DNA from 4 places in the Neorhizobium sp. LMR1-1-1.1 genome. Region 1 is predicted to be linked to each of the others. Evidence: predicted binding sites of a transcription regulator. Region 1 holds the regulator's gene; each other region holds the start of a gene.
The links. Region 1 encodes PhoB, which activates phosphate uptake and scavenging genes when phosphate is short. Its sites were predicted from a motif close to TGTCATNNANCTGTCAT; they were not measured.

Region 1 (7,788 bases):
TTGAGGAATTCGCGCCGAAGAACAAGTTCACCGACCTGATCGAGGTGAACATCAACAACCTCGCGGCCGTCCCCTCCATCGTTTATGGTCTCTTGGGTCTGGCGGTCTTCATCAACTTCATGGGCCTGCCGCGCTCGGCTTCGCTGGTCGGCGGCCTGGTCCTGACGCTGATGACGCTTCCGACGATCATCATCGCCACCCGCGCTGCATTGAAGGCGGTTCCGCCCTCGATCCGCGCGGCGGCTCTCGGCCTCGGCGCCTCGAAGATGCAGACCATCTTCCATCACGTCCTGCCGCTTGCCATGCCGGGCATCCTGACCGGTACGATCATCGGTCTGGCGCATGCTCTCGGCGAAACCGCACCGCTGCTCCTGATCGGCATGGTCGCCTTCGTCGCCAACTATCCGACGACGCCGATGGATCCGTCGACAGCACTGCCGGTGCAGATCTACATGTGGGCAAACGAGGCGGAACGCGCCTTCGTCGAAAGAACTTCGGGAGCGATCATTATCCTGCTCCTGTTCCTCGTGGTCATGAATGTTGGTGCAATTCTGTTGCGTCGGCGCTTCGAACGCCGTTGGTAGGAGATCGACACAATGAATATGTTGTCAGAAGCAGCAGTTGAGAAGGCGCTGGACAAGAAGATGAATGAAGTCGCGTACAAGATGATTGGCAAGGACGTATCAGTCTATTACGGCGAGAAGCGCGCGCTTTTCGACGTGAACCTGAATGTCCGCGAAAACACGGTGACGGCGCTGATCGGCCCCTCGGGTTGCGGCAAGTCGACCTTCCTGCGCACGCTCAACCGCATGAACGACACGATCGAGGGCTGCCGCGTCACCGGCAAGATCACCCTTGATGAAGATGATATCTACGACAAGGAAATCGACGTCGTGGAACTTCGCGCCCGCGTCGGCATGGTGTTCCAGAAGCCGAACCCGTTCCCCAAGTCGATCTACGAAAACATCGCCTATGGCCCGCGCATCCACGGTCTTGCCCGCAACAAGGCGGATATGGACCAGATCGTCGAGGCAAGCCTTCAGCGCGCCGGCCTCTGGGCGGAAGTCAAGGATCGCCTGCATGAAGGCGGCACCGGCCTGTCCGGTGGTCAGCAGCAGCGTCTCTGCATCGCCCGTGCGGTTGCAGTTTCGCCGGAAGTCATCTTGATGGACGAACCCTGCTCGGCGCTCGACCCGATCGCCACCGCAAAGGTCGAGGAACTGATCCACGAACTGCGCGCCAACTATACGATCGTTATCGTCACCCACTCGATGCAGCAGGCCGCCCGCGTATCCCAGCGTACCGCCATGTTCCACCTCGGCCAGCTGGTCGAAGAGAATGACACGGACAAGATGTTCACCAATCCGGATGACCAGCGCACCCAGGATTACATCATGGGCCGCTTCGGCTGATTGGCCGTTGCCTGTTGCCCGCTGCTACGGATTTTGAGGACAAAGAGATGGTATCAAGTCATATCCTGTCGGCCTACGACGAAGAACTGAAGTATCTGCGCCGCCGCATCTCGGAAATGGGTGGCCTTGCAGAACAGATGTGCGGCGATGCCGTGCGCGCTCTGGTCAATGGTGACTCTGCCCTGGCCCAGAAAGTTATCTCCGACGACGTGATCCTGGATCACGCCGAGCGCGAGATCCAGGACAAGGCGATCGTCACCATCGCCAAGCGTCAGCCGATGGCTGCCGACCTGCGCGAAATCATCGGGACGCTGCGCATCGCAGCCGACCTGGAACGCGTCGGCGATCTCGGCAAGAACACCGCCAAGCGCGTCATTGCGGTTCAGGGCCATGGCGTTCCCCGCAAACTCGCCCGCGGTCTGGAACACCTCTCCGATCTCGCTGCCGTTCAATTGAAGGAAGTGCTGGACGTCTATGCCAGCCGTTCTGCCGAAAAGGCCGAAGCGATCCGCCTGCGCGATGAAGAAATCGACGCCATGTACACATCGCTCTTCCGCGAACTCTTGACCTACATGATGGAAGATCCGCGCAACATCACCACCTGCACGCATCTTCTGTTCTGCGCCAAGAACATCGAGCGTATCGGTGACCACGCGACCAACATCGCGGAAACCATCTACTACATGACGACGGGTGCTGTGCCGGAAGGCGAGCGTCCCAAGGACGATACGGCGAACACCGTCGGCGCGATTGCTGACTGATTTTGCCTGTCTGATGGAGTGTATCTAGTATGCAGCCGAGAATTGCGGTCGTGGAAGACGAGGAGGCGCTCAGCGTCCTCCTCCGTTATAATCTCGAAGCCGAAGGCTACGAGGTCGAAACCATTCTGAGAGGTGATGAGGCCGAAATCAGGCTTCAGGAGCGTGCTCCGGATCTTCTGGTTCTCGACTGGATGCTGCCCGGCGTTTCCGGCATCGAATTGTGCCGGCGCCTGCGCATGCGGCCAGAGACTGAGCGCCTGCCGATCATCATGCTGACAGCGCGCGGCGAGGAAAGCGAACGTGTTCGCGGTCTGGCGACCGGTGCCGACGACTATGTCGTCAAGCCCTTCTCTACGCCGGAACTGATGGCGCGCGTCAAGGCGATGCTTCGCCGTGCCAAGCCGGAGGTTCTCTCCAGCGTCCTGAAATGCGGTGATATCGAACTGGATCGCGAGACCCATCGCGTTCACCGCAAGAGCCGTGAAGTGCGCCTTGGCCCGACCGAATTCCGTCTCCTGGAATTCCTCATGGTCTCGCCCGGCCGCGTCTTCTCGCGCTCCCAGCTTCTCGATGGCGTCTGGGGCCACGATATCTATGTCGACGAACGCACCGTCGACGTGCATGTCGGCCGCCTGCGCAAGGCGCTGAACTTCTCCAACATGCAGGATGTCATCCGCACCGTTCGCGGTGCCGGCTATTCGATGGAATCCTGATCTGCAGGATTAAGATCTGGAATGCAGGTTTCTAAGCCCGAGTGCGGTCATCCGCCTCGGGCTGAAGCATTTCAGGCCTTGCCTTCTTCCTGCCACTCAGGCAGCGGAAAGATCCGGTCGTAGGCCAGATTGAAGAAGAACGCATAGACTAGGTAGAACAGGGCGAACGAGATATCCATCACCAGAGCTTGCATCAGGCTCACGCCCAGATACCAAGCGATGAACGGCATGAGCACGATCAGCAGTCCGAGTTCGAACAGCACGGCATGTGCAACGCGCAGCGCCATGGTTTTCTGCGTACCGCCGCGATACGTCTGCATCAGGTGGTCGAAGCCGAGATTGTAGAGATAGTTCCAGCCGGTCGCCAGCGTTGCCGAAACGATCCCGACGACACCGATATGTTCGACCGGTATGCCGAAGACGAAAGAGGCGAGCGGTGTGAAAATCGCAAGCCCGATGATTTCGAAGCTGATTGCGTGACGAATACGGTCGCGTGTCGTGCGCATTTTATACCCCATTGGGTTATCCGGGTCGTCCCGGCATCAATGCCCATTCTGGGGGAGGTCGTCCTCACGCCTTTTCAGATAGGTGTTTGTGGCGCAGGAGGCAAGGCGCAGGCGGGCAAGGCTGCCTTGCAGAACCCGCAGCACGGCAAACAAAAAAGCGGGCCGAAGCCCGCTTGATCGTTGTTTATGGTGCCGAACTTTACGCCCGTGCAGCGCTCGGACGGCGGCGCTCGTTGACCGGCTGGTAGGCGAGCTTCGCATGGTAGGTGCAGTAAGGCGAATTATCCGGGGACTCACAGCCACAGAAGTGGAAATCGTCCGTCAGCGGATCGCCGACGGGCCACTTGCAGGTGCGTTCGGTCAATTCGGTCAGCGCCAGCTTGCGGGAAATCGGCAGGACAACGTTGGAAGCGGGACGGTAGACCAGTTCCTGCGAAGCCTCGAACTCGACCTCTTCCTTGAGCGCGGTTGCGCCGACCGGACGGGCGACCGGGCGTGCTGCCGGACGGGTGGCGAATGTCTGCTGGGGACGGGAAGTAGTTGCTGCTGGGCGCTTTGCCGTACGGTTCGTCGCGATTGTGCCGCCCGCCTTTGCGCGGCCCGGCAGGTTGAGGCGATGGACCTTGCCGATCACGGCATTGCGGCTTACGCCTCCAAGTTGTGCGGCGATCTGGCTGGCGCTCAAGCCTTCCGACCACAACCTTTTCAGTTTTTCAACGCGCTCGTCCGTCCAGTTCATGCCCGTTCTCCGCCTTTGAACGTTGGTGGCATGCAGAATCCCTCACCAATGTCGCGCGATACATCTCGCAACAGGCACTATATCTATGCTTTTGGTGACTAGTTCCGCCGCATGCAGTCTAGTAATTGATCTTTAACCTAGAGGTCCGCAGACTCCGTGACAAGAGTCCCCGGAATCGCCACGAATCGATTTCCCGGTTTTCCCCAACTTGCTTTCCGGGAGAGTCATTTTTGTCACAGCTGTCGGCAGGGTTGCGTCCTTGCAGCAAAATGCCTTGAAACCCCAGATTTCCGTGAGTTTTGTTGACATCACATGGATGAGTGGCGATAGTGCCGCGGCCGCCCCGAGGGCGGCATTTTGATTTTTTGAATATCCGCAATCGGATGCATTAGGAGTGAGCCGCCATGGCTGAATCTGCGCTTTTCGACACCTTTGCCCGGGCCCCGCTGCGCTTTGAGCGTGGCGAAGGCGTTTGGCTTGTGACGGAAAGCGGCGAGCGATATCTCGACTTCGGTGCGGGTGTCGCTGTCACGTCCTGCGGCCATGCCAATCCGCATCTGGTCGAAGCGCTGAAATCGCAGGCCGAGAAGGTCTGGCATCTGTCCAATCTTTATGAAATCCCGGAGCAGGAGCGCTTGGCGCGCCGTCTGGTCGACGCAACCTTTGCGGACAAGGCCTTCTTCACCAATTCGGGTGCGGAAGCGCTGGAATGCGCAATCAAGACGGCCCGCCGTTATCACTATTCCAAGGGGCACCCGGAAAAGTTCCATATCATCACCTTTGAAGGTGCCTTCCACGGCCGGACGATCGCAACGATCGCAGCCGGCGGCCAGGAAAAATATATGGAAGGCTTCGGCCCCAAGGCTCAGGGTTTTGATCAGGTGCCCTTCGGTGATCTCGATGCGCTGAACGCTGCGATCAACGAGAACACCGGCGCTCTGTTGATCGAGCCGATCCAGGGCGAGGGCGGTGTGCGTCCGGTTCCGAAGGAATTCATGCGCGAGCTGCGCCGCATCTGCGACGAAAAGGGTCTTCTTTTGATCCTCGACGAAGTTCAGACCGGCGTCGGCCGTACCGGCAAGCTCTTTGCCCATGAATGGGCCGGCATCACCCCGGACATCATGGCGATCGCCAAGGGTATTGGCGGCGGCTTCCCGTTCGGCGCATGCCTTGCAACGGCAGAAGCCGCATCCGGCATGAAGCCCGGCATCCACGGCACCACCTATGGCGGCAACCCGCTAGCTATGGCCTGTGGCAATGCGGTGCTTGATATCGTGCTCGCCGACGGTTTCCTGGAAAACGTTCGCGATGTTGCACTCGTCTTCCGTCAGGGCCTTGCAGCGCTCAAGGATCGTTTCCCGACCGTGATCGAGGATATTCGCGGCGAGGGCCTGTTGCTCGGTATCAAGGCAAAGGTGCCGGCCGGCGACCTGATCTCCGGAATGCGCGATCAGCATATGCTGGCCGTCATGGCAGGCGATAACGTCGTCCGCATTCTGCCTCCGCTTGTCGTCACCGCCGAGGAAGCGCGCGAAGGTCTTCGCCGTATCGAGCGTGCTGCCGAAACGCTGTCGGCTGAACAGCTGAAGAAATCCGCTTAAGAATACGTAGAGAGGGCGCCTTCCGGTTCCCTCCGTTAGGGAACAAGGTAATGGCATCTCCCAAGCATTTTCTCGATCTTTCCGCTGTGTCGGCGGGTGACCTGCGCTCCATCCTCGATGATGCAAAGGTGCGAAAGCAGGCAACCAAGGCTGGCACAGCTGACAAGCCGCTGGCCGGCAAGATGCTGGCCATGATTTTCGAGAAGCCGTCGACCCGCACTCGCGTTTCCTTCGATGTCGGCATGCGTCAGCTTGGCGGTGAGACGCTGTTCCTGTCGGGTACCGAGATGCAGCTCGGCCGCGCCGAGACGATCGGCGACACCGCCAAGGTTCTGTCGCGTTATGTCGACGCGATCATGATCCGCACCACCGATCACAAGCGCCTTCTGGAGCTGGCCGAACATGCCACCGTGCCGGTCATCAACGCGCTGACAGACGACACCCATCCCTGCCAGATCATGGCCGACCTGATGACCTTCGAAGAACATCGCGGTCCCGTCGCCGGCAAGACGATTGCCTGGACCGGCGACGGCAATAACGTGCTGCATTCGCTGGTCGAAGGTTCGGCCCGTTTCGGTTACCGCATGAATATGGCAGTCCCTATGGGTTCCGAGCCGCATGACAAGTTCTTGAACTGGGCGCGCAACAACGGCGGCGAGATCATGCTCACCCACGATGTCGAGCGCGCGGTTGCCGGCGCCGATGTCGTGGTCACCGATACCTGGGTTTCGATGAACCAGGAACACAAGGCGCGCGGCCACAACATCTTCCAGCCCTACCAGGTCAATGAAGCGCTGATGAAGCAGGCCAAGGCCGATGCGCTGTTCATGCACTGCCTGCCGGCCCATCGTGGCGAGGAAGTCACCGACGCCGTGATCGATGGCCCGCAGTCGGTTGTCTTCGACGAGGCGGAAAACCGCCTCCACGCCCAGAAGTCCATTCTGGCCTGGTGCTTCGGCGCGATCTGAGCCTGTCTTCTGGCTCTTGAATTGGCTTGAAGCCGGCACCATTTGTCGGCTTTCAAACGCGCCGTGCCTAGTGCCGGCGCTTCAACAGACATCCCCGACATTTTCGAGCGGCCCAGCGGTTCCGCTTGCCGGCCTGTTTGTGTAAATGTCGGGGACAAGGCCCGAGACGATCGGTGTGAAGGAGTAAGATGATGGCGGAAGCAACCGTGGAACTGAAGGACCTCCACTTTGCCGGAGACGACAGGGTTGTTCCCTTCCAGGTCGAGGGCCTGGATGTTCGTGGCCGTGCGGTGCAGCTTGGGCCGCTTCTCAACACCATTCTGGGTCGCCATGATTATCCGGCGCCGGTTGCAAGGCTGCTTGCCGAAGCACTAGTGCTGACGGCATTGCTCGGTACTTCGCTGAAATTTGATGGCAAGTTCACAGTTCAGACCAAGGGGGACGGACCCGTCGATCTTCTCGTGGCTGATTTCTCCACGCCGGATGCGCTTCGCGCCTATGCCCGTTACGACGAGGATGCACTGGCTGCTGCCGTCAAGGATGGCAAGACCTCGCCGCCGGAGCTTCTTGGTCAGGGCGTACTCGCCTTCACCATCGATCAGGGCAAGGGCATGCAGCCCTATCAGGGCATCGTGCCGATGGACGGCTCGTCTCTGGAAGAGATTGCCGGCGTCTATTTCCGTCAGTCGGAACAGATACCGACCCGTGTCCGTCTTGCCGTGGCCGAGCTTTTCGACCGCGATGAGGACGGCAAGCCGCGTCATAATTGGCGGGCAGGCGGTCTGGTCGCCCAGTTCCTACCCCAGGCGCCGGAGCGCATGCGTCATCCGGATCTCCACGGCGGTGATGGCGACGAACGCGATACCAGCGTCACCGATGATGCCTGGGATGAAGCCCGTTCGCTGGTCGAGACGATCGACACTGACGAGCTGACCGATCCGCAGGTCGCGATCGAACGGCTTCTCTATCGCCTGTTCCACGAGCGTGGCGTGCGGGTTTATGAACCGCAGACGGTCTTCGATCGTTGCAGCTGTTCGCGCGAGAAGATCAAGGGCGTGCTCGCCGGCTTCACGGCGGAGGAAATCGAG
Region 2 (7,788 bases), on a different contig from region 1:
TGCCGGAGGACGCCTGGAGCTGCCATACGGCCGTAGCGGACGGCTATGTGTTCGAGGGCCATGTGCCGCTCGAAGCCGTCAATCGTGTGCTGGCCGAGCGTCCCGACATTTCCGGCATCGCCGTTCCCGGCATGCCGAGCGGCTCGTTGGGAATGGGCGAGGATCCATCGGCAGCCTATGACGTGATTGCGTTCAGCAAGGATGGCAGCCAGTCAGTCTATATGGAAATCCGGCCGGAATAACCGCCTTCGCGCCCTGATCCCCCGGCGTCCGCCATCCGCTCCTGCTTGCTGTACAAATGCCAAGAGCGGGTGGCATTCAATATTTCCAAACCACGTTTTCCGAGGCGGCGAAGTTTTCGCATCACACGGCCTGCTTTAGCCATTTCCAGTCTGTCGTTTCCATGCGCAGCACGCTACAGCTTTTGCGACACCCCCGCGCAAAGATTCCCCCATGTCCCATATACGCCCCCTCGTGCCCCTTCTCGTCACCGCAGGCATCCTGATCGGCGGAAACGGGCTTCAGGGCACCTATATCGCGCTGCGCGGCACAGCCGAGGGTTTTTCCCCCACGGTAATCGGTATGATCGGTGCCGGATACAGCGTCGGTTTCGCCGTCGGCTGCATCTACGTTTCGCGACTGCTGCGATCGATCGGCCATATCCGCACATTTGCCGCGATGGCCGCAATCGGGGCCTCCTGTTCGATTGTCATGGCGCAGGTGATCGATCCCGTCGCATGGGCATTCCTGCGCTTCCTGATCGGCATAGCGGTCGCCAGCCTGTTTGCCACGGTCGAAAGCTGGATCAACGCAAAGGTCACCAATGAAAACAGGGCGAGAACGCTGTCGATCTACCGTTTCGTCGATCTCGGCTCGGTCACTTTCGCCCAATATCTCATCCCGACAGTCGGCATAGAAGGACAGGCGCTCTTCGCCATCATCTCGATCGCCATGACCTTGTCGCTGGTGCCGATTTCGGTCGCCGACAAATCCAGCCCCGCACCGCCGGATGCCGTGGCATTCGATCTAAAGGCCGTCTGGCAGATCTCACCGCTTGCCGTCGTCGGCGTTGTCGCCGTCGGCCTCTCCATGGCCGCCTTCCGCAATATCGGGCCGGTCTATGCGCATGAGATCGGCATGGATATCACCTCGATCGCTACCTTCATGAGCGCCGGCATCATCGGCGGCGTGGTGCTGCAATATCCGCTCGGGCTTTATTCCGACAAGCTGGACAGGCGGCGCGTCATTGTCTGGGCAACGATCGGCTCGATCCTGACCGGCGGTTATCTCTCCTTTGGTGCAGGCACGAACGAGACGGCCAATATCATTGCCGTATTCCTTTTCGGCGCATTTTCCATGCCGCTCTACTCGCTGTGTTCGGCACATGGAAACGACCACGCCAAGCCGGGACAATATGCGCTGGTTGCCGCCGGTCTGCTGTTCTTCTGGTCGGTCGGCGCGATCGTCGGCCCGCTGCTGGCCGCGACGCTACTCCAGTATCTCGGCCCACGCGCATTCTTTGCCTATACGTCCTTCATCTTTGCCGGTTTTCTGATCTTCACCATCATGCGCATGGGGGTAAGGCCGCCCGTGCCGCCATCGGAACGGCATTCCCGCTTCCGCGCCCTTTTGCGCACATCCGCCTATTTCAACCGGCTGGCGGCACCGCCTGAAAAAGATGACAGGGACTAACGCCTTAGCGAGCCTCTCCCGGTCTTGACATGCGCGGCTCAAAGGGAAAGGAAGGTTGAACACCGCACGTGAACGGACCAATGATCGAAACAACCGCAGCTCTTCAAGACGCCTGCGCCAAGCTGGCGCAATCGGATTTCATCACCATCGACACGGAGTTTCTGAGGGAAACGACGTTCTGGCCGGAACTCTGCCTCATCCAGATGGCAAGCCCGGACCTGGAGGTTCTCGTCGATCCGCTGGCAAAAGGGCTTGATCTTGCGCCCTTCTTCGAGCTGATGGCGAACTCCGCGGTGGTGAAGGTTTTCCATGCCGCACGGCAGGATATCGAAATCGTCCATCACCTCGGCAAGCTGGTGCCGCATCCGATCTTCGATACGCAGGTGGCAGCCATGGTCTGCGGTTTCGGCGACAGCGTCTCCTATGACCAGCTCGTCAGCCGCATCAAGAACGTCCATATCGACAAGTCATCCCGCTTCACCGACTGGAGCCGCCGGCCGCTTTCGGAGAAGCAGCTCGATTATGCGCTGGCCGACGTCACCCATCTCAGGGACGTCTATCTGTTCCTGAAAGAACAGTTGGATCGAGAAGGCCGTGCCTTGTGGCTGACCGAGGAAATGGCGATCCTCGAAAACCCGTCCACCTATGACCTGCACCCGGACGACGCATGGCAGCGGCTTAAAGCCCGCCTGCGCAAGCCGACCGAACTTGCCATCCTGAAATTCGTCGCCGCATGGCGCGAGCGGGAAGCCCGCAGTCGCAATGTGCCGCGTTCACGCGTCTTGAAGGACGATGCGATCTACGAAATCGCCCAGCAACAGCCGAAGGATAACGAAGCCCTCGGACGCCTGCGCACCATCCCCAAGGGCTGGGAGCGCTCGGCATCGGGAACCGCCATCGTCGAAGCGGTCAATGCCGCGCTCGCATTACCGAAGGCCGAGATGCCGCATCCGCCCAAGCACACCCACGTGCCCGAAGGCACGGCCGCCGCTGTCGAACTGCTCAAGGTTTTGCTCAAGCTCATCTCCGACAAGCAGGGAGTGGCAGCGAAGGTCATCGCCAATACGGATGATCTCGAAAAGATCGCTTCCGAAGGCGAGAATGCCAACGTGGCCGCTCTCTCAGGCTGGCGGAAAGAACTTTTCGGCGATACCGCGCTGAAGCTGATCGAAGGCGGCGTGGCGCTGCGCTTCGTCGACAAGAAGGTCGAGGCGGTCGAGCTTTAAGCTCTGACGCTTGGACACTCCCGCCATCAGGGATGCATCTTCGCTCCCTTGGTGATCTTGTCGACCAGCTTCCTTTCCGCTCTCAGCGCGATGCCGACCAGCTTGGCATCGTCAGGGCCAAACCGCGAGAAGACCTCGCGATTGGCAGCATCGTGACCGGTCGCGAACATCTCTTCGATGTAGGCTGATGTGATGACTTCGCGCTCCAGAGAGCGCTTGTGGATTACACGCAGCGTCTCCTGATCGGAGCCAAGCACAACAATCGGCTGGATCGATAGCGGATTATAGACATTATCCACCATGTCCCGGTATGCTTCGCCAATGATCGCCGGTGACTGAGCGATAATGCCGCTTGTCAAAAATGCGGTAACGTTAAGCTTCTGCCAAGTGGCAAGGTCCTCGCGGACAACAATCGCGATCTTGGTATCGAACATGCAGGAAAACTCCATTCGGGGTATCGAAAGAGCAGAACACTTAGCGGCTGCCGGTGCAGGCGGTCTTGAACGTTCGTGCAAAGGGCAATTTCGCGACGGCATGCGCGTTGCCACGCCGAGCCGGGGCGTCGAACGTATCGAGGCGCGCTTTCACGGAAACGGCTTTTCACCACACCGCCACGATACTTATGCGCTGGGACTGACGCTTCATGGCGTGCAGACTTTTCGTTATCGTGGCGCGGAACGTTTCAGCAATCCGGGCAATGTCATCGTACTGCATCCCGACGAAGTGCACGACGGTGCGGCCGGTACCGATGACGGGCTGATCTACCGGATGATCTATCTGCCGCCCGAACTGATCGGGGCCGTTGGCGGGCATCGAAGCGCCCTGCCTTTCGTCGGAAATCCCGTCGTCGCGGATGCCGGCCTCTGGCAAGCGCTCGCCGATATTCTTGGCGATCTGGATCATGAACCGGATGACCTCGCGCTCGACGACGCGGTGATGCGGATCGCTACCGGTCTCACGCAACAGGCAAGCATACCCCGCAAGGGAGTGACTGCTACGGCTCGGATTGCGGTCCTCTCCGCCCGCGATTTCATTGAGGATCGCTGCAGCGAGGCGGTGCGTTCGGAGGATCTGGAGGCAATTACCGGCATCGACCGCTACGAACTGGCTCGGCAGTTCCGCCGGCTGCTCGGCACCAGCCCGCACCGCTATCTCGTCATGCGCCGACTGGAACAGGCCAAAAGGCTGATGTCGATCGGTACCGGGCTTGCCGAAACAGCAGCCGCCGCGGGATTTTCCGATCAGGCGCATTTTACCCGGCACTTCCGCAAGGCCTTCGGCATGACGCCGGGCCGCTGGAACGAATTACGCACCGGATCGCGATAATCGCGTGAAATCTACGGCGATTTGACCCGTCAAGAACTCCAGTCATCAAATCTTCATCACATCATCACCTGCCCGTCACGCGCGCATTCTATCGACGCTCGCATGTTTAATGCGAAACGATCAGGTGTTTCATGACCAAAACCTTTATCACTTCCGTTGCCATGGCGGCTCTGCTTGCCGGCTCCGCCTTCGCGGACGACAAGGAGTTTCCGGCCAAGCTCGCCGGCCAGGCGATCCTGCCCGCCAACACGATGACGACTGCTCCGTCAGATGCACCTGCGTTTCTGAAGACCTCCGGCAAGTTTACGACAGCGGGCAAGCGCGTCGAGAAACTCGGCACGGTTGACGGCAAGGACGGCGCTCGTGTTACCGATGTGAAGCTGCCGCTCGATGGCCAGCCGATCCAAGGCTTTTCCGGCATCAAGGCAATGGCTGATGGCACATTCTGGACACTGTCAGACAACGGCTTCGGCTCCAAGGCCAACTCTTCCGACGCCATGCTCTTCCTGCATCAGGTAAAGTTCGACTGGGCCGCCAACAAGGTGGACGTCGTCAAGAATATCTTCCTGTCCGACCCGAACAAGATTGCTCCCTTCCCGATCGTCATGGAAGGCTCCGAGAAGCGTTACCTTACGGGCGCCGATTTCGACATCGAGTCGATCCAGCCGGTTGCCGACGGTTTCTGGCTCGGCGAGGAATTCGGCCCCTACCTGATCAAGGTCGATGCGCTCGGCCAGCTGACCGACGTTATCGCCACAGTTGTCGATGGCAAGCCGGTGAAATCTCCTGACAATCCGACGCTTTCCATGCCGGCCAATCCGGCCGCCAAGATGCCGGTCTTCAACCTGAAGCGTTCTGGCGGTTATGAAGGCATGGCAATGTCGAAGGACGGCTCCAAGCTTTACGGCCTGCTGGAAGGCCCGCTCTTCCTCGAAGACGGCAAGGTCGAACAGGTCGATGGCCGCACCGCGCTTCGCGTCATCGAATTCGATATCGCCTCGAAGAACTGGACCGGCCGTTCCTGGCTCTATCCGCTGGCGGAAAAGGGCGTTGCGATCGGCGACTTCAACATGCTCGACGCAACGACTGCTCTCGTCATCGAGCGCGACAACGGCGCTGGCTCGAAGGACAAGGCCTGCGCCGATCCGAAACAGCCGAAGCCGGATTGCTTCGATGCCCCGGCCGAATTGAAGCGCGTCTACAAGATCGAGTTCAACGATGCCAATGTCGGCAAGGCCGTCCGCAAGATCGGCTATATCGACCTGCTGAATATCCAGGATCCGGACAACAAGAAGAAGGTTGCGGGCGGCAAGGCCGGCATCTATGACATGCCCTTCGTGACGATCGAGAATGTCGATCAGGTCGACGCCACGCATATCGTCATCGGCAATGACAACAACCTGCCCTTCTCTGCCGGCCGTGCAGTCGACAAAGCCGACGACAACGAGTTCAGCCTGCTGGAAGTCGGTGAATTCCTGTCTGCAAAGTGACGGCGTTCGACACACTGATTGCAAAGGCGTCCGGTCAAACCGGGCGCCTTTCGCCGTTCGTCAATCCTGGATCACCATCTTCTGCTTCGCAATACCAGCCCAGCTCAAGCCGTAAACGCAGATCACCACGACGACGAATGCCGCAATCTGATAGACTTCGATCCGGTCCCCCAGAACGACAAAGGCGACAGCCATTGTCAGAGCCGGCCACGGGGTGGTGATCGAGCTTGCCAGCGACACGTCGATATGGCGTACGGCGTAGAACCAGATCATCAGCTCCAGGTAATAGACCAGTCCCATCAGGATCGAGATCGGCTGGAACAGTGCCCCCACAAGATTGCCCATTCCGGGCACGGTGTTTGCCGGGATGAGGATCAGGGCCAGGAAAACTGTTGAAATGGCGACCCGGAAAAAGGTTACCTGTGCTGGCGTTATCGGTGTTCGTCCCAGTTCCTCCTTGATCAAAACATGCGCGATGCTCCACAGAAACGGCACGCCAAGCGACAGCAGAAACCAGTAGGATATCCCCGCCATCCGGAATGTGCCCGCGGTGGCGATATAATAGAGGGCGATGCACAGCGCCGATGTCAGGCCCAGTTCAAGCATGTTTTTGCGGCGGCCGAGGAAGATCGTTTCAACGAGGATTGCAAAAAGCGGGTAGGCCTGCAGCGCTATGGCAGCATTAGCGGCACCGGCCTTTTCGGTACCAAGCACGTAAAGATAGGTGGAGAGCCCGAACATCATGCCCGTGATCAGGCCGACGACAGCGACACGCCTTGCCTCACGCGGCGGCATGCTTGCGCCGAAAATACCCTTTTGTCCGCTTCTTCTTTCAAGCGCTAAAACAGGCGCCGCGAAGATCGTTTGCCAGAGCGACAGGGCGAAGGCAAAAGTCAGCGCATCGATGGCGACAGGGCGACTATTCGAAATGACCGGCATGATGCCCAAAAGAACAAGGCTGCCGAATGATAAAATCACCCCCTTGGCCGCAGACCGCTGAAACATTCCCTCAACCTTTGAAAAAGCATAGTGGCCGAAAATCAATGCACCCTTTGGTTAATTCAAGAAAATGGAATTGCCGATCCCGGCCAATTTGCCGCTGCACTAGGCATATCGCCGTCATCCGCGGCGACGTTTTCCGAGATCGTCCACTACTCACCGATGCCGTGCATGTTGTCTCCTCTCTGCCGCCGCCTATCATCACATGTCGTTCCGATACCTTTTTTGGCTGCGGGACGAATTGACTGTCGCAATCCGTCCTTCCCGTGCGTCCTTCGGGCATCGATCCGGCAAAACAGGAGGAAACGAGCATGCCAAGCACGATCAAATTACACCGCGTCCTGGCAACCAGCCCGGAAAAGGTCTATCGGGCCTTCATCGAGGCTGATGCGCTGACCAAATGGTTTCCGCCGAACGGCTTTACCTGCACCGTCCATCACCTCGATGCAAAAGTCGGCGGCACATTCCGAATGTCCTTCCGCAACTTCACTACCGGCCAGAGCCACTTCTTCGGGGGCGAGTTTCATGAACTCGTTCCCGGCGAGCGCATCCGTTACACGGACAGGTTCGAAGACCCTAACCTGCCGGGCGAGATGCAGGTGACCATCCTGTTGAAAAAGGTCTCGGTCGGAACGGACCTCGATATCACCCAGGCGGGTGTGCCAGACATCATCCCGGCGGAAGCCTGTTACCTCGGCTGGCAGGAATGCCTGCGCAATCTTGCAAGGCTGGTGGAGCCGAATATCGAAGAGTGATCCCGGCTGCAAACGAGGTTGGCGACAGATATCTCGCCGACCTCGCCTTTATTATTCGAACTTGAAAGCCAGCCGCTTGCCGGTCAGCTTCGCCAGTTGCTGGAGGCGTCCGTCCAGACGCTCGCCGGCAAAATTGGCATATTCGTGTGGAACAACAAACTCGAGATCGAGATCCGGCGTTGCCGATTGGCGGAAGGTCAGGTGGTGGACGAGGCCCGGCATGGATGCCGAGAACAGGTAGACCACGCGCAGCAACCCACCCAACAGCTTGGCAAGGTCCAGCAGGCGCGGCGTCGCAAT
Region 3 (7,788 bases), on a different contig from region 1:
CGCCATGGCAAGTGTCACGCCATAGACAGTGCATTGCATCTTCAGTTCGTTAAACAGCCGGAATAACCGCCAGAAACCCGCGCGCGACCCGTATTCGTAGATCGATTCCATATTGAGATTGCGCTGACCGGGCCAAGGAGCCGCGCCGACGATCTCGGACAACAGGTTTTCGGAAGCCGCATCGCCGTCGAGGATCGAGCTTTCACCACCCTCTTCATAGTTGATGACGAACTGCACGGCGACATTGGCGCCGCCGGGCCATTTCGGATCGGGACTGTTTCGGCCGTAGCCGACGAGATCGCGCGGGTAGTCTTTTATGGTTATTGGCATGTTCCACCTCGATTATTTGCGGCAACGGTAGCGCACCGGTTCCGCAGATGTCGAGATGCAAACTTGTCCCCGTGATCAGCCGAGTTGATCAGTTGAGGCGATCATCCTGCCACTCGTGATAGCCCCCGTCGCCGAGACCTATATCGCGCAGCATATATTCGTCGAATTCCAGCTTAGACGCGAATGGCGGCCGCCCGACGGTCGGTTTGGCGGACATGTCGAGCTCGTGATGCCCACGCCAGTGAATATGCGTCAGGGCAGAGAATGCCGTGGATAGTGCCGGAGGAAATGCAAATATAGACATGGAACCTTCTCCTTCATTCGGCCGCCGCTCGTGGCATGCAGGCCTCGCAGATAGCTGCCACGTGCCGGTGATCGGTGCCACAGCAGCCACCCAATACGCACATCGACGGATAACGTGCTCTCAGGCTGCGGTAATGTCGACCGAGCTCCTGAGGATCGCCGATATCGATTTCAGTCGCCTCGTCCAGCTCTGCATGGCTCTTGGAAGAAGCATTGGCGCGCACACCGCCGATCCTGTGCAGCCAGGTATCACCGTCGACGAAAGCCTGTTCGAAGTGGACGGGATGGGCACAGTTGACCATGTAATAGGCGGGACCATTTGCGGTCATGTCATCCGTCATCTCGATCGCTTCCCGCAAGGACATGCCGTTTGCGAGCCTTCCATTCGTCTCGACCGTGAAAGAGATCACGACGGGCAGCCCCGTCTCCCTGGCAGCCCGCACGATACCGATTGCCTCTTCGGTCGTGTTGATCGTCATGGCGCTCAGCATATCAACCGGTGTTTCGGCAAAGGCATCGATCTGATGGGCGTGATAATTTTCCGCCTCGGCAACAGACATCCGGCCCTGCTTGTAGGCGTCTCCCCGCGGCCCGATCACGCCGTTGAGCAGAATGGGCATACCCGGCCTTTGCCATTTTTCCCGCAAGCCAGCGACATAGTCGACGGAGCGAATATTGAGCGCCCAGAGTGCAGCAAGATCATATCCGAGCTTTGCCGCCCAGTCCGGATTGGCCCGCCAGGTCGGCGTATCGAGCAGGAAACCCCGCCCATACTTCCGCGCGAGCGATAGATAGGCCTCATAATAAGCATCCAGCTCGGCGCGCCCGCTGGCATCATCGATGAGCGGGAAGGACGCGAAAAACGGCAGTTCCAGACCACGGTGGAAGATCAGCGTCGTCTCCAGCCCGCCATCGGTCAGATATATCTCTTGCCCCAGATGCGGCAGGCGTTGGCGATCGTTTTTCATCGTCATCTCCTGTGATATGATCGCCGCGGCGCGAAAACAGGCATGTCCCGAAGCTGCAGCTTGCCCGTTTGTTTTGCGCCCGGTGGACGCTTTGATCTACGCGGCTTGCGGTACAGCACGGCAACATATCGAAAACGTGAGCTCGCTCAGGGGGATACCATGTCCCGAAAGACCGAGGATTTGGCCGGGCAAGGCCTGGATGGCGCAAAAACCGTACCTCCGGTACAGTCTTCCTACGCCCGCGTACCGAAAAAGGGTGAAGCAACTCGCGAGCGAATCCTCGAGGTCGCGCAGATATCCGTGCTGTCCAAGGGCTTTGCCGCGACCTCGATCGAAGAAGTCATCGCTGAAGCCGGTATCACCAAGAGCGGTTTTTTCTACCACTTCCACGACAAGAACGAACTCGCCCGCGAGATGCTGCGCCGCTACGTGACCGAGAACGACCGCCTCTTCGACGACATTTTCGACCGCGGGCGAGAACTCGCGGATGATCCGCTGCAGGCTTTCCTGATTGGCCTCAAACTGCTGTCGGAACTGGCGCGCGACCTGCCGGGCGTGCATCCTGGCTGCATCATCGCTTCTATCTGTTATCAGGAGCGATTGTTCGATCGCGAGATCCACATGCTGAACGCCAGCTCTGTTGCCTCATGGAACAGGCGCTTCCTCGGTTATCTGGAAGAGATCGCCGCGGTGCACCCGCCGCAGGAGCCGATAGAACTGAAGGATCTCGCCAACATGCTGTCATGCACCTTCGACGGCGCCATCATCATGTCCAAGGTCCTGAACGATCCGACCCATCTGGAACGGCAGATCCTGAGCTACCGCACCTTCATCAAATTGCTGTTCATCCAGCCGCAGCCGGATCGACCGGTCTGAAGCGGTGCTCAGGCGATCTTGCGGGCTGCCACGCGTCCCATCGGGTGCAGCGAATGAACCTGAAGCGGCGCACCCGGCTCTTCTTCGACGAACAGCGCCAGGTTGGAAACCTCGACCGGCTTCGTCAGATAGGGAGCGAAATAATCCCTCAGGGCCGGTTCGATGAAAATGCCGTCCTTCGGCAGCAGCGGTCCGGTGAGCGCCATGTGGAAACGGAACTCGTCCATTACGTAAGGATGGCCCCAGCGATAGAGATTGGCGAATTGCGGAGCCGAGAGATCGCCCGGATCGCTGCGCTCGAATTCCGCATCCGACAACGGTGCGCGAAATACGTCGAACTCCTGCACGACTGCGCAGGCAAACAGTCGCATCCGTTCACAGGGAATTTCCGGCACAAGGCCGAAGAAATTGCCGAGCCTTGCCACTTCCAGTGGTGGCAACTGGAATGGCTCGTGAGAGCCTGCAAACCGCATCAGGTGCCGCAGCAGCATGGGCTCGCTGATCTCGGGCGCAAGCCGGAAGGGTGCCTTCAATGCAGCGTGAAACCCGCTGCGGCGCGGAATGGCTGTGTGGAAGGAGATCTCGTGAAGACCGACGCCACGAATGGCAGGCGGCTCGGTAGCGTCTCCGGAAAAGGCGTTACGGCCGAGCCATTGGGACGCGGCGAGCGTCAGCGGATCATGTGCCGGTGGCGTGAAATATATGGCATAGCGCATGCGTCACCTTCTCGTGCATCCCTGTCAAACGCCCTGTTTAATTACGCATTTGCTTATTCAGTCCCTGATCAGGGACGTATGCGATTTGCGTGACAGATTAACGACGAAGATGAAGAAGATTCGCGTTTAGCGCGAAGCGACCGAAAGGTGGTTCTCCAGCAAAAACGATGCAGGAACCGGCATTATCCTGCCGGAAACGGCATCAAGCGCAGCCTCGGCCAGAAGATGCGCCACTCCGAAACTGACCTTGAAGCCACCCGTCAGCGCGATCACGTTCGCGTTGTCCGGATGCGGCCCGACCATCGGGTCGCGATCAATCGCCTTTGGGCGCAGGCCGGCCCATCGTTCCACAACCGGAGCATTGCTGAGCGACGGCACCAGCGCCCTCGCCTTTGCAACGAGATCCTCAAGCTGATGATCGGTGGAGTACGGTTCGTCAAAAGCCTCCTCGCTGGTGCTGCCGAGCGCGATATCGCCATTGTCATGCGGCACGAGATAGAGACCGTTGAGATAAAGAAGCGGCAGGTCCGGATCGGCCCCGGCCCTCAGCAGTGCCGCCTGTCCCTTGACCGGCTGGCCGATCGGTTGCGGCAGCGGATCGGACAAGCCCTCGATCAGCGGAAAAGCCTGATGGCCGGCAGCCACGATGCAGGCGCCGAAGGCGATGCTCGTCCCATCGGCAAATTCCACACGGCTCGATGCGCCGTCGATGCGCGAGGCTGAAAGCCCCTCCACCACGGTAACGTGACGGCCGGCATTGAGGCTTGCACCGAGCGCCTCGGTCAGCTTGCGCGGCGAGACCCTGGCGGCGAAAGTGTCATGCACGATTCCGGCCTCGCAGAACGAGGCATCCGGCCAGCCGGGATGCGGTGTCTGGTCGGCAACATGCCAGTGAAAGCGACGACCGGCCTGATCCCAGTGTGTGGCCGCGTCTTCGGAATGGCGAAACGCGATCGCCCGCAGATGCGATTTCGGCAACGGGATCAGGCGACCGGTGCGGCAATAACCGCATGAAAGCCCCGTATCGGCCTCGATCTGCGCCACCTCGTCCTCAAGGGAAAGCAGCGCGTCGAACTGGAACTGTTTCTTGTCGTTCCACTTGTCCGGCATATGCGGCATCAGCGCACCGAGCAGCCCGCCGCTCGTGCCGCGCCCAAGCTTTCCGCTGTCGATGAGCACGGTTCGGATACCAAGCCGCTCCGCCTTTACCGCCGCCCACAGGCCCATGATGCCGCCGCCGAGAATGACCAGATCGGCAGAAGCAGGCAGGGTTGTCGCGCCACGCGCAGAGCCGATAGTCCGCTCTCCAGATTGACCGCCGGCGCCAGCCGGATTATCCGCATTGCTCATGAGCGACAATCATCCCGAATTGAAGACAGTTGAGGGCGAAAGCCCGGCATTCCAGACACTCGACTGGCACGAAGGCGATATGCCGTATTCCCAGGAATTTGGCGATCACTTTTATTGCCGCACCGACGGGCGGCTGGAATGCGGCCACGTCTTCCTTTCCGGAAATGGACTGCCGGAGCGATGGGAGACAATGTCTCCGACCGGAGATGGATTTCGTATCGGCGAACTCGGTTTCGGCACCGGCCTGAATTTCTGTGAGACCTGGCGGCAGTGGAAACTCACGCGCAAGCCGGGCACGCATCTGCACTTCACCTCGTTCGAACTCTATCCGATGAAGCGCGACGAGATCGAGCGCGCCCTGTCCCGCTGGCCGGAAATCGATGCTGAGCGGCAGGCGCTTGTTGCGGCATGGCCGGACGAGCCGACGGGGCATGTCATGCTCGAACTCGACGACCAGACCCGCCTGACCGTCGTCTGCGGCGCGGCACTCGATGGCGTCACGGCGGCGGAGCCGGATTTCGATGCGTGGTTCCTCGACGGCTTCGCCCCGTCGCGCAATCCCGCCATGTGGTCGCCCGAACTGATGCAGGTGCTGTTTGATCGCACCAGACCGGGCGGCGGCTTCGCCACCTATGCCGCTGCGGGCTTCGTCCGTCGCAACCTCGGCGCCGCCGGCTTCATCGTCGAACGCCGTTCCGGTTTTGCCGGCAAGCGCGAAATGCTCTGCGGCACGCGGCCCAATCTCTCGTCCGCGGTCGACTGATCCCGGAAACTCGAAATTCCGCAACCGATCCTCTATCCGAAGAGCGCATATCGGTTTGACTGAAAACCGACAAAGGAACGCAGATGTCGATCACTGTACAGAAAACAATCCCCGCCGCGCGCATGCGCCAGTTCCACCAGATGGTCGATCGCTGGCTTCAGGAAGGCCCGATCAAACTCGCGACCAATGCCACGCTGACTGCAATGGACAATGCGGGCATCCCGCAGGGTGAACAGGTGGCGATCCTTGAGGACAGGGATATCATCATGAAGCACAACATGCGCCTCGGTCTGATCAGTGAAGTATTCGCACCAGCCATCGAAAAGGCAGTGAAATCGTCCCGGTCGGGAAGCGAAGCGCAGGATGAGGTCGCTCGACTGATCGTCACCGCGGTTGGTATCCGTCAAGATGACGAAAGCGAACTCGTCACATTCAACTTCGCCACGCAAAGCGAGGCAGATACATTCGATGGGTCAATCTGACGGCATAGCGGCCAGTGCCTCTCAATTCTGTCGAGAACCAGGATGAATGTTGAGACCGAAGGCAAGTGCGCGTCGCGAGCTACAGGTTGGTGGTCTTGACCACCACGGCATCGGTTGAGACTTTTTTACCTTCGCATCGCAAGACATTGTGAAAATGATACGAGGGAGATTAAGTTTGAAAAACGCAATTTTGGTTTTCGCTGGATTGCTGGTCAGTTACTCGACGGCAGCGGCCCGGGAAATACCGTCTCATTCAGTGCTGAGCAAGGAGCAGTTTCTGTCCTACGCCGCAAGCGCAGTCGTTGCAGGCATGTACTGCGGAAAACTCGAATTAAACGGCGATTTCTTCTTGGGATACGAATACGCTACCGGAGTTTATCCGCCCCTAGATCCTGCTTTCAGGGCTGAGATGGCAAAGATCGAGAAGGATGCCAGAAGCGATCTCGATAATTACTGCAAGACAGCACGGCTGATGTTCTACAAGGGCAACAAACCGAAGCCTCTGGCGGGCCCTTTTCTGGTGGACAAGCCGTGACAGCACCTTCTGATGAGCGCAATTGTGCGTTGCCTCCGAAGCTTCTCCGATCTGACTGGCGACCGCCGGCCTTGCTGCCACTCGCTCCTGACATCGCCTGAAGTCAGCAAAGCCCCATCACCCGCACATAGCAGCTATTCGCAATGAGCACCTGCATCCTTCTGCCGCAGGGGCCAAACAGGTGCCTGTGTTCAACATAGGAATTTCAGCATGTCATTGAAGCTTAACGTGATCATCGGCAGCACACGTCCAGGCCGCGCAGGCCCGGCCATTGGCAAATGGGCCGCCGAACACGCAACGAAACACGGCAAGTTCGAAGTCGAACTGGTCGATCTCGCCGATTTCAACCTGCCGCTTCTCGACGAGCCGAACCACCCGCGCATGCAGAAATACGAGCATGAGCACACCAGGCGCTGGGCTGCCAGCGTCGCATCCGCCGACGCCTATCTGTTCCTGACGCCGGAATATGACTATTACCCCAATGCCGCGCTGATCAACGCACTGCAGGTTCTGTCGCTCGAATGGTCGTTCAAGCCTGCCGGCGTTCTGAGCTACGCCCACGTCTCCGGCGGCCTTCGTGCCGCCCAGGAACTGCGCATGCTGATCTCCAATCTCAACATGATGCCGATCCCGCAGACGGTTCCGATCCCCTTCTTCACCAACTTCATCGACGAGCAGAAGGTATTCAACCCGACCGCCCCGATGAACGAGGGCCTGAACGCAGCACTCGACCAGCTGGCAACGTGGGCAACGGCCCTGAAGACCGGCCGCCAGGGCTGAGCCGTTTAAAAGCTGCAAAGCATTCAAAGGGGAGCCGTCACATCCGGCTCCCCTTTTTGATTGTTTTGTTAGGTTCTGCAGACCGGAGCCATATTGAGGCCACATCCCTTTCCTTTTTGTCGCACTGCAACATTTTCAGGCTACTAGGCTGGGGTAGCCGATGCCAACGGGAGACGATCTTATGGCGAAAGCCGAGCAGGGATACCGTATCGCATGCCTGGATGGCTTACGCGGCCTGGCAGCACTCTGGGTGCTGGTCGGACACGCTCACATTCTGACGGGTTTCCGCATACCCATCATCGGCGATCCCGACCTCGGCGTCGACCTGTTCGTCATGCTCTCCGGCTTCCTGATGGTGTTTCACTATCAGCTTCGGAAGAAGAAGGAGCCTTGGGAGGCGCCGGGCACATGGTCCGCCTTCTGGATCAGGCGCTTCTTCCGCATCGCCCCGCTCTATTACGTCATGCTTTTCGCAGCATTGGCGCTCGGCCCGATGATCTATGACGCCCGCTCGACGATCGACGCCTTCAATGCCGTTCCGCCGCAGCCAGCAGCCCGCTATATCGACGACAGCCTCACGAACTACCTGCTGCACCTGAGCTTCCTTTTCGGCCTCAGCCCGACATACGGCTATCGGACGGCACTGCCGGACTGGAGCATCGGGCTGGAAATGCAGTTCTATGCG
Region 4 (7,788 bases), 290 kb from region 1:
GAACAGGAAGTTTGCCCAGCCGAGGAAACGGCGCTGGATATAGACCTGGGAGGTCCGGATTTCAGCCTGTCCCTCGAAGCCGTAGTCAACGATGACCTTGGCTCCGTCCTGGATGATCGCAGCCGGCGCGCCTGCCGGTGCTGTTGCTGCATCCTCGGTGATCGTGACGGGGTAAGCAGTACCGTTGACGTAGACATCGACGCGGCTTGACGAAACTTCCAGCCTGTCGTTGTCGCTGCCGTAGGTGACCGTATAGCCGCCACCCTGGGTCGGCTGCAGCCAGAATATGTCGGCGCCCGCGGCATATTGTCCGCGGCTTGACCACTGCGCCCGCACGGTGCCGTCATCCTGGAAGCGCAGGCGCGGCTGTGCGCGCCACGAATACCAGTCCTGGATATAGGAAGACGCACGATCCCACTGACCATTCTGGAAGGCGGGACCGACATTGAAGGCGAAGAAGCAGATCACGAGATAGGCAAAGACGATGCCTGAACCGATGACCAGCCCGTAGCGCTTCATGACCGAGCGGTGAAAGACCTCCGGATGGGCCGAGCGCAGCCGCTCGCGATCGGAAGCGTTGATGCTGGGGACCGAAGATGTCATCAGGCTGCTCCCCTGCCGAATTCGAAGGATTGTTGGCCGATCAGCCGGCGGCGAAGCCAGCTCGAGAACTGATCGATCGCGATCACGCTGACAAGTAGCAGGATGATGATCGCATAGGTCTTGGCGGCATGGTCGCGGCCGATCGCCAGACGAAACACTTCGCCGATGCCGCCGCCCCCGACAGCCCCGATGATTGTCGAGGCGCGCACGTTGATCTCGGCGCGCAGCAGCGTGTAGGAAACGAAATTCGGCAGCACCTGGGGAACGATGGCGAAGCGCACGCGCTCGACCCATGAAGCACCGGCGGCACGCAGGCCTTCATCCGGCCTCATGTCGGAATTTTCGACAACTTCGAAGAACAGCTTTCCGAGCGCACCGATCGTATGAACGGTGATCGCAATGATCGCGGCAATCGGGCCGATCGACAGGATCGCGGTCAGAAGCCCGGCAATGACGATTTCCGGGAAGGCGCGCATCACTTCCATGATCCGGCGCACGACGAAACGGGTAGCGCCGGCGCCCACCAGATTGGTCGAGGCGAAGAAGCACAGCAGGAAGGCAAGGGATGCGCCGACGATCGTTGAAACCAGCGCAATGTTGATCGTGATGATCAACTGGTAGAAGAAATTCGGAATGTAGAGCGTGTCGGTAATGTAGACCCGGTCGGCCGTGTAGTCGTATTTCAGCGATCCGTCGGCATAGGGCGACGGCAGGTCGAACATCGCTCGGAAAATTTCCATCGGGCTGTCCGGCACGAAGCTGCGGATGAAATCGAAGAAATAGGGCAGGCGTTCGAAGAACTTGCCCGCATTCGCGTCATTGGCGAATTGCAGCGAGTAGAAAAGTGCGATGAGAAAAATGCCGATCGAGATCGCGGTGTAGATCCGGCGTGTCCGAAGCTGCTGCCGGTAATGCTGCATCACCAGGGATGCGGCAGGGCCGAGCCCGCCAGAGGTATTTTCGCTGATGGTCGCCATGATCCGCGCTCTCGTTTGACGAACGGCGGCACTCAGGGAGTGCCGCCGTCAAAGGATGGAAAGAAGGATCAGCCGCCGATGACGGACTTACGAGCGTCGACGATCGTCTGGTAGAAGGACGGATCGACCTTGATGTATTCCTTGTTGTCGCCCTGGGTGTAGGACTTGAAGCAATCGTGGTCTTTCTTCGGAAGGTCCATGAAATAGGCTTCGACCTTGGCGCGCATGGCTTCCGGCAGCTTGTTGTTGACCATCAGCGGGCCGTTCGGGATCAGCGGCGACTTCCAGACTTCGACGATATCGTCCATGTCCAGGTTACCCTTGTTGACCATCTGGTGCAGGTTGCCGCCGGTGTAACCGTCTTCCCACTTGCCAACGCCCGAACCGAAGGTCGTACCGGCATCGAACTTCTTGTCGAGAACGGCAAGAACGAGGTTCTCGTGACCGCCGCCGAAGCCGGTTTCAGAGAAGTATTCCTTCACCGGTGCGCCGATTTCCTTCGGCAGGGCGACGTTCGGGACGAGATAGCCGGAGGTCGAGTCCGGGTCGGCGAAGCCGAGCTTCTTTCCCTTCAGGTCGGCGAGCGTCTTGATGCCCGAATCCTTGCGGGCGACCATGATCGAGTAGTAACCGCTGGAACCGTCCGACTGGGTGTAGGTCAGGATCGGGTCGACAGCTTTCGGGTCCTTGATTGCGATGGCGGCATAGGAGGAGGCGCCCATCGAAGCGATGTCGATCGTGCCGCCGAGCAGGCCCTGGATGACGCCGTTATAGTCCGGCGACGGGAAGATCTGGACTTCCGGAACGCCGGTCGCAGCCTTGAGGCCATCGGCAACACACTGGGTGTTGCGGATCTGGTCGGCTTCGTTTTCCGAGCCGTCGAGACCGATGCGCAGAACCTTGACGTCCTGTGCCATTGCGGAGCCGGCGAGCACGCTGAGTGCAACGGCAGCGAGAAGAGTTTTCTTCAGCATGGTGATCTCCTGTTTCCGGATCATCCGGAGTTGGGTCATGAATGAATGGTTTGCCCTTTACGCGGGCTGTCGATCTGGGTGCGGGTATCAGGCGCTGGCGCTCGCCAGCGAGCCGATCCCACCCGATTGCTGTTCCCGGCCAGCCTGGGCTGCGGGAATGTTGATGCTGGTCGAGGTCATCGTTTCGTCGATACCGGCGCCATCCTTGTCGGAGCCGTAGATTTCCTGCACGGCAGCCGCCGTGAGTTCAGCTGGAGTGCCGTCGAAGACAACGCTGCCATGAGCCATGCCGATGATGCGCTCGCAATAGCTGCGGGCGGTATCGAGCGTGTGCAGGTTGGTAATGACGGTAATGCCTTCACGCTCGTTGATATCGCGCAGCGCATCCATCACGATCTTGGCGTTGAGCGGATCGAGCGAAGCAATCGGCTCGTCGGCAAGCAGCATCTTCGGCGCCTGCATCAGCGCACGGGCAATCGCCACACGCTGTTGCTGGCCGCCCGAAAGCGTTCCGGCGCGCTGCATCGCGGTCTGTTCGATACCGAGACGTTCGAGCGCCGCAATGGCTGCTAGTCGCTCGTCGTCGGAAAAGATGTTGAGCAGGCTCAAGACCGTCGAGCGATGGTTCAGGCGGCCGAGCATAACATTGGTCAGCACGTCGAGGCGCGGCACGAGATTGAACTGCTGGAAGATCATCGCGCAGTCACGCTGCCAGTTGCGCAATCCGGCGCCTTTCAGCGAGGACACTTCGACGCTGCCGAAATGGATAGAGCCGGAGCTCGGCTCCTGCAGGCGGTTGATCATTCGCAGAAGGGTGGACTTGCCGGCACCGGACCGACCGATAATGCCGACCATCTGTCCCTGGGGAATCTCTACATTGACGGCATTGACCGCGATACGATCGCCGAAACGTCGAGTGATATTCCTCAGTTCAAACTTCATGTTCTGATGCCTGTTCAATCCCCTGGTGGGGATCGGATTAGACTTGGTTGATGAAGTCTGAATGTCGATTCGATGTCAGTTTGATTACAAGCGTGACGCTTCTGTAACGCTTTCGTTACAACGCATGACGCGCAAGAAAATCCTCTGCTGAAAGTGTCCTGAAATCTTCGAGTGCGCTGCGTAACTTCTTATGATCCCAATCCCACCAGGCGAGCCGGTCCATTTCTTCTCCGATTTTCTTGGTAAAGCGCTCGCGGATCAGTTTGGCCGGCACACCGCCGACGATGGTGTAAGGCGCGACATCCTTGGAGACGACAGCGCCGGCGCCGATCACCGCGCCATTTCCGACATTCACACCCGGCAGCAGAGTGGCGCCGTGGCCGATCCAGACGTCATGACCGATCGTGATCCGGCTTTCCCGACGCCAGTCGAAGAACTCCTTTTCCATATCCGCGTCATCCCAATAATAGGCGGCGCGATAGGTGAAATGATGCAGTGTGGCGCGCTGCATCGGATGGTTGGTGGCGTTGATGCGCACTGCGGCGGCAATGTTGACGAACTTGCCGATCGTGGCGCACCAGATCGAGCCATCGCGCTCGATATAGGAATAGTCACCGAATTCCACTTCATCCAGGCGGCAGCGCTCGGCCACTTCCGTGTAGTGTCCGAGCGTCGCGTTCGTCACGCTTGCCGTTTCGTGGATATTCGGCGCCTCGGTCAGTTTCCTGCTCATGCCGCAATGGCCTTTCGTGGAGAAAAGGCACTGACGTCGAGAATACGGTCTGCGACTGCCTCGCGTACTTCCTCGTCATGGAAGATACCAAGCATGGCGACGCCCTCTTCCTTCTTCGCTGCGATCATCTCGACCACGACGCGCCGGTTGGTGGCATCTAGCGAGGCGGTCGGCTCGTCGAGAAGCAGGATGCGATGGCTGGTGATGAAACCGCGAGCGATATTGACGCGCTGCTGCTCGCCGCCGGAGAAGGTAGATGGCGGCAGCGACCACAATTCGCGCGGCAGGTTGAGCCGGGAAAGCAGCTCGGCCGCATTCTCTTTGGCAACCGATGCCTCGACGCCGCGTATGACGAGTGGTTCGGCAACGACATCTATTGCTGCGACGCGCGGCACGGTGCGCAGGAACTGGCTGACATAACCCATCGTGTGACGGCGCACGTCGATGATCGTGCGCGGGTCGGCATTGGCGATATCGACGATCTTGTCTTTGTGATCGACGAGGATCTGGCCCGCATCTACCGCATAATTGCCGTAGAGCATTTTCAGGATCGAACTTTTGCCGATGCCGGACGGGCCGCCGAGCACGACGCATTCGCCGGCGGCGACGGAAAAGTTCACGTCGTTGACGACCGGCAGCTTGATACCGTCGCGCAGATGCATGGTGAAGCTCTTGAAGACTTCCGAGACGACGAGGGGAGTGGCCATCTGGATCTCCTATACTTGCAGGATCGAGGAAACGAGAAGCTGGGTGTAGGGCTCGCGTGGATCGTCGAGCACGCGGTCTGTCAGTCCGTGTTCGATCACATGTCCGTCCTTCATCACCATCATCCGGTGGGAGAGCAGGCGGGCGACCGCCAAGTCATGGGTGACGACGATTGCTGCAAGGCCCAGATCGTTGACGAGGCCGCGGACGAGATCGAGCAGGCGTGCCTGCACCGACACATCGAGACCGCCGGTCGGCTCGTCCATGAAGACGAGCCGCGGACCGGTGACGAGATTGCGGGCAATCTGCAGGCGCTGGCGCATGCCGCCGGAAAAGGCGCGCGGCTGGTCGTCGATCCGGTCTGCGGAAATTTCCACCCGGCCGAGCCAGTCCGTCGCCGTCTCGCGGATTTTGCCGTAATGCCGATCGCCGACTGCCATTAGCCGCTCGCCGACATTGGCACCGGCAGAAACCGCCATGCGCAATCCGTCCGCCGGGTTCTGGTGAACGAAACCCCAGTCGGTGCGCATCAGGAACCGGCGATCGGCCTCGCTCATGTGATAGAGATCGCGGAAATTGCCGTCGCGCATCCGGTACTCGACGCTGCCGGCGGTGGGCAGAAGACGAGTGGAGATGCAGTTCAGAAGCGTCGTCTTGCCCGAACCGGATTCACCCACGATGGCGAGAACTTCGCCCGGCCAAAGCTCGAAATTGACATCCTTGCAGCCGATCCGGCTGCCGTAGAATTTCGACACACCGCTGACTTTGAGAAGAGGGGTATCGGTCATTCCGCAGCCTCCTGATTAGGAGCAAGCATCGCCCCGACATGCCCGTGCTCGCGACGATCCTCGCAATGGTCGGTATCGGAGCAGACGAACATTCGCCCGCCCTTGTCGTCGAGCACGACTTCGTCGAGATAGACGCCATGCGCGCCGCATAGCGCGCAATCCTGTTCGAATGTCTGGATCTCGAACGGATAATCCTCGAAATCGAGACTGACCACTTCGGTATGCGGCGGCACCGCATAGATGCGCTTCTCACGCCCGGCACCGAAAAGCTGCAGCGCGTCCGACATGTGCATTTTCGGATTGTCGAATTTCGGTGTCGGTGACGGGTCCATCACATAACGGCCATCGACCTTCACCGGATAGGCATAGGTCTTGGAAATGCGGCCGTTGATGGCGATGTCTTCATAGAGCTTCACATGCATCAGGCCGTATTCTTCCAGCGCGTGCATCTTGCGCGTTTCGGTCTCGCGTGGCTCGAGGAAACGCAGCGGCTCGGGGATCGGCACCTGATAGACGAGAACCTGATTTTCGCCGAGCTTCTGTTCCGGAATGCGGTGACGTGTCTGGATGATCGTTGCATCCTTTGTATGCGTCGTCACCGCCACGTTTGCGACCTTCTGGAAGAAGGCGCGGATGGAGACGGCGTTGGTCGTGTCGTCGGCGCCCTGGTCGATCACCTTCAGCACGTCTTCCGGCCCGATGATCGAGGCGGTCACCTGCACGCCGCCGGTGCCCCAGCCATAGGGCATCGGCATTTCGCGCGATGCGAAGGGGACTTGATAGCCGGGTATCGATATTGCCTTGAGGATCGCGCGGCGGATCATCCGCTTCGTTTGTTCGTCCAGATAGGCGAAATTGTAGGTGGCGAGATCGGCACTCATTCGGCAGCATCCTTCATCACGGTTTCACCCCGGTCGGCAGTGCGCGCGGCTTCGATATCGGCGCGCATCTTGCGGACCATGGCGAGTTCCGCCTGGAAATCGACGTAATGCGGCAGCTTTAGGTGTTCGACGAAGCCGGTCGCCTGCACGTTGTCGGAATGGGAAATGACGAATTCCTCGTCCTGCGCCGGCGCGGTAACGTCCTCACCGAGTTCTTCTGCACGAAGCGCGCGATCGACGAGCGACATCGACATCGCCTTGCGCTCGCTCTGGCCGAAGACGAGGCCGTAACCGCGGGTAAACTGCGGCGGCGCCTTGGATGAACCCTTGAACTGGTTGACCATGTGGCATTCGGTCACGCGGATATGGCCAAGCGAAACGGCAAAGCCGAGTTCCGGTATCTCCATCTCCACCTCGACCTCGCCGATGCGGATTTCACCGACGAACGGATGGTTGCGGCCATAGCCGCGCTGGGTCGAATAACCGAGTGCCAGAAGAAAACCTTCATCGCCACGTGCCAGAGCCTGCAGGCGCAGGTCACGCCCCATCGGAAACTCCATCGGCTCACGCGTCAGATCGCCCGCTTGATGATCCTGCGGTAGTTCCCCATCGGCCTCGATCAGGCCCTCATGCGCGAGAATGTCGGAGACGCGCATGATCTCCTCGCCACCAGCCTCCCTGCGGGCAGGCTCTTCGACTGCTTCGTCCGACAGTAGTGAGGGGTCGAGAAGGCGATGGGTGTAGTCGAAGGTCGGGCCGAGCAGCTGTCCACCCGGCAGATCCTTGTAGGTCGCCGAAACGCGGCGTTCGACCTGCATCTCGGCAGTGTCGAGCGGCACTGAATTGCCGAAGCGGGGCAGGGTGGTGCGATAGGCGCGCAGCAGGAAGATCGCCTCGATCAGGTCGCCGCGAGACTGGCGTACCGCAAGCGCTGCAAGCGAACGGTCGTAAAGCGAGGCCTCCGCCATCACCCGATCAACGGCAAGGCCGAGCTGTTCGGCAATCTGGTCGATCGTGACGGAGGGGAGCGAACGATCGCCCCGGCGTCGGTCGGCGAGAAGCCGGTGAGCGTTGCTGATGGCAGCCTCGCCACCTTTGACGGCAACATACATGGTCTACTCTCCTTGAGGACTAAGCCACGATCTTCGTCGTGCGGGGCAGGCACAGAAAACTGCGTCCCGCCGT

Region 2: the regulator PhoB is predicted to act here: its motif matches at 4,285-4,301, upstream of MRBLMR1_RS24170 (esterase-like activity of phytase family protein).
Region 3: the regulator PhoB is predicted to act here: its motif matches at 3,283-3,299, upstream of MRBLMR1_RS03635 (DUF1045 domain-containing protein).
Region 4: the regulator PhoB is predicted to act here: its motif matches at 3,569-3,585, upstream of phnC (phosphonate ABC transporter ATP-binding protein).

What each region holds. Positions count from the first base shown of each region.
Region 1 is NZ_JBEGHE010000025.1:407,580-415,367, forward strand. It holds gene pstA (phosphate ABC transporter permease PstA) at 1-584, shown strand, start outside; gene pstB (phosphate ABC transporter ATP-binding protein PstB) at 597-1,412, shown strand; gene phoU (phosphate signaling complex protein PhoU) at 1,460-2,173, shown strand; gene phoB (phosphate regulon transcriptional regulator PhoB) at 2,203-2,886, shown strand; gene MRBLMR1_RS15170 (PACE efflux transporter) at 2,958-3,392, opposite strand; gene MRBLMR1_RS15175 (GcrA family cell cycle regulator) at 3,592-4,131, opposite strand; gene MRBLMR1_RS15180 (aspartate aminotransferase family protein) at 4,536-5,732, shown strand; gene argF (ornithine carbamoyltransferase) at 5,783-6,700, shown strand; gene MRBLMR1_RS15190 (Hsp33 family molecular chaperone) at 6,892-7,788, shown strand, end outside.
Region 2 is NZ_JBEGHE010000047.1:188,383-196,170, reverse strand. It holds gene MRBLMR1_RS24195 (DUF411 domain-containing protein) at 1-242, shown strand, start outside; gene MRBLMR1_RS24190 (MFS transporter) at 454-1,692, shown strand; gene rnd (ribonuclease D) at 1,773-2,918, shown strand; gene MRBLMR1_RS24180 (DUF2000 family protein) at 2,945-3,352, opposite strand; gene MRBLMR1_RS24175 (AraC family transcriptional regulator) at 3,351-4,244, shown strand; gene MRBLMR1_RS24170 (esterase-like activity of phytase family protein) at 4,376-5,734, shown strand; gene MRBLMR1_RS24165 (EamA family transporter) at 5,795-6,739, opposite strand; gene MRBLMR1_RS24160 (SRPBCC family protein) at 7,045-7,488, shown strand; gene ppx (exopolyphosphatase) at 7,540-7,788, opposite strand, start outside.
Region 3 is NZ_JBEGHE010000001.1:782,648-790,435, reverse strand. It holds gene puuE (allantoinase PuuE) at 1-330, opposite strand, end outside; gene MRBLMR1_RS03650 (hypothetical protein) at 419-634, opposite strand; gene MRBLMR1_RS03645 (homocysteine S-methyltransferase family protein) at 648-1,601, opposite strand; gene MRBLMR1_RS03640 (TetR/AcrR family transcriptional regulator) at 1,761-2,477, shown strand; gene MRBLMR1_RS03635 (DUF1045 domain-containing protein) at 2,486-3,193, opposite strand; gene MRBLMR1_RS03630 (FAD-dependent oxidoreductase) at 3,320-4,543, opposite strand; gene mnmC2 (tRNA (5-methylaminomethyl-2-thiouridine)(34)-methyltransferase MnmC2) at 4,542-5,306, shown strand; gene MRBLMR1_RS03620 (hypothetical protein) at 5,390-5,788, shown strand; gene MRBLMR1_RS03615 (hypothetical protein) at 5,964-6,323, shown strand; gene MRBLMR1_RS03610 (NAD(P)H-dependent oxidoreductase) at 6,534-7,103, shown strand; gene MRBLMR1_RS03605 (acyltransferase family protein) at 7,285-7,788, shown strand, end outside.
Region 4 is NZ_JBEGHE010000025.1:117,151-124,938, forward strand. It holds gene phnE (phosphonate ABC transporter, permease protein PhnE) at 1-603, opposite strand, end outside; gene phnE (phosphonate ABC transporter, permease protein PhnE) at 603-1,523, opposite strand; gene phnD (phosphonate ABC transporter substrate-binding protein) at 1,649-2,554, opposite strand; gene phnC (phosphonate ABC transporter ATP-binding protein) at 2,642-3,496, opposite strand; gene MRBLMR1_RS13735 (DapH/DapD/GlmU-related protein) at 3,612-4,229, opposite strand; gene phnL (phosphonate C-P lyase system protein PhnL) at 4,226-4,936, opposite strand; gene phnK (phosphonate C-P lyase system protein PhnK) at 4,946-5,722, opposite strand; gene MRBLMR1_RS13750 (alpha-D-ribose 1-methylphosphonate 5-phosphate C-P-lyase PhnJ) at 5,719-6,603, opposite strand; gene MRBLMR1_RS13755 (carbon-phosphorus lyase complex subunit PhnI) at 6,600-7,715, opposite strand; gene phnH (phosphonate C-P lyase system protein PhnH) at 7,735-7,788, opposite strand, start outside.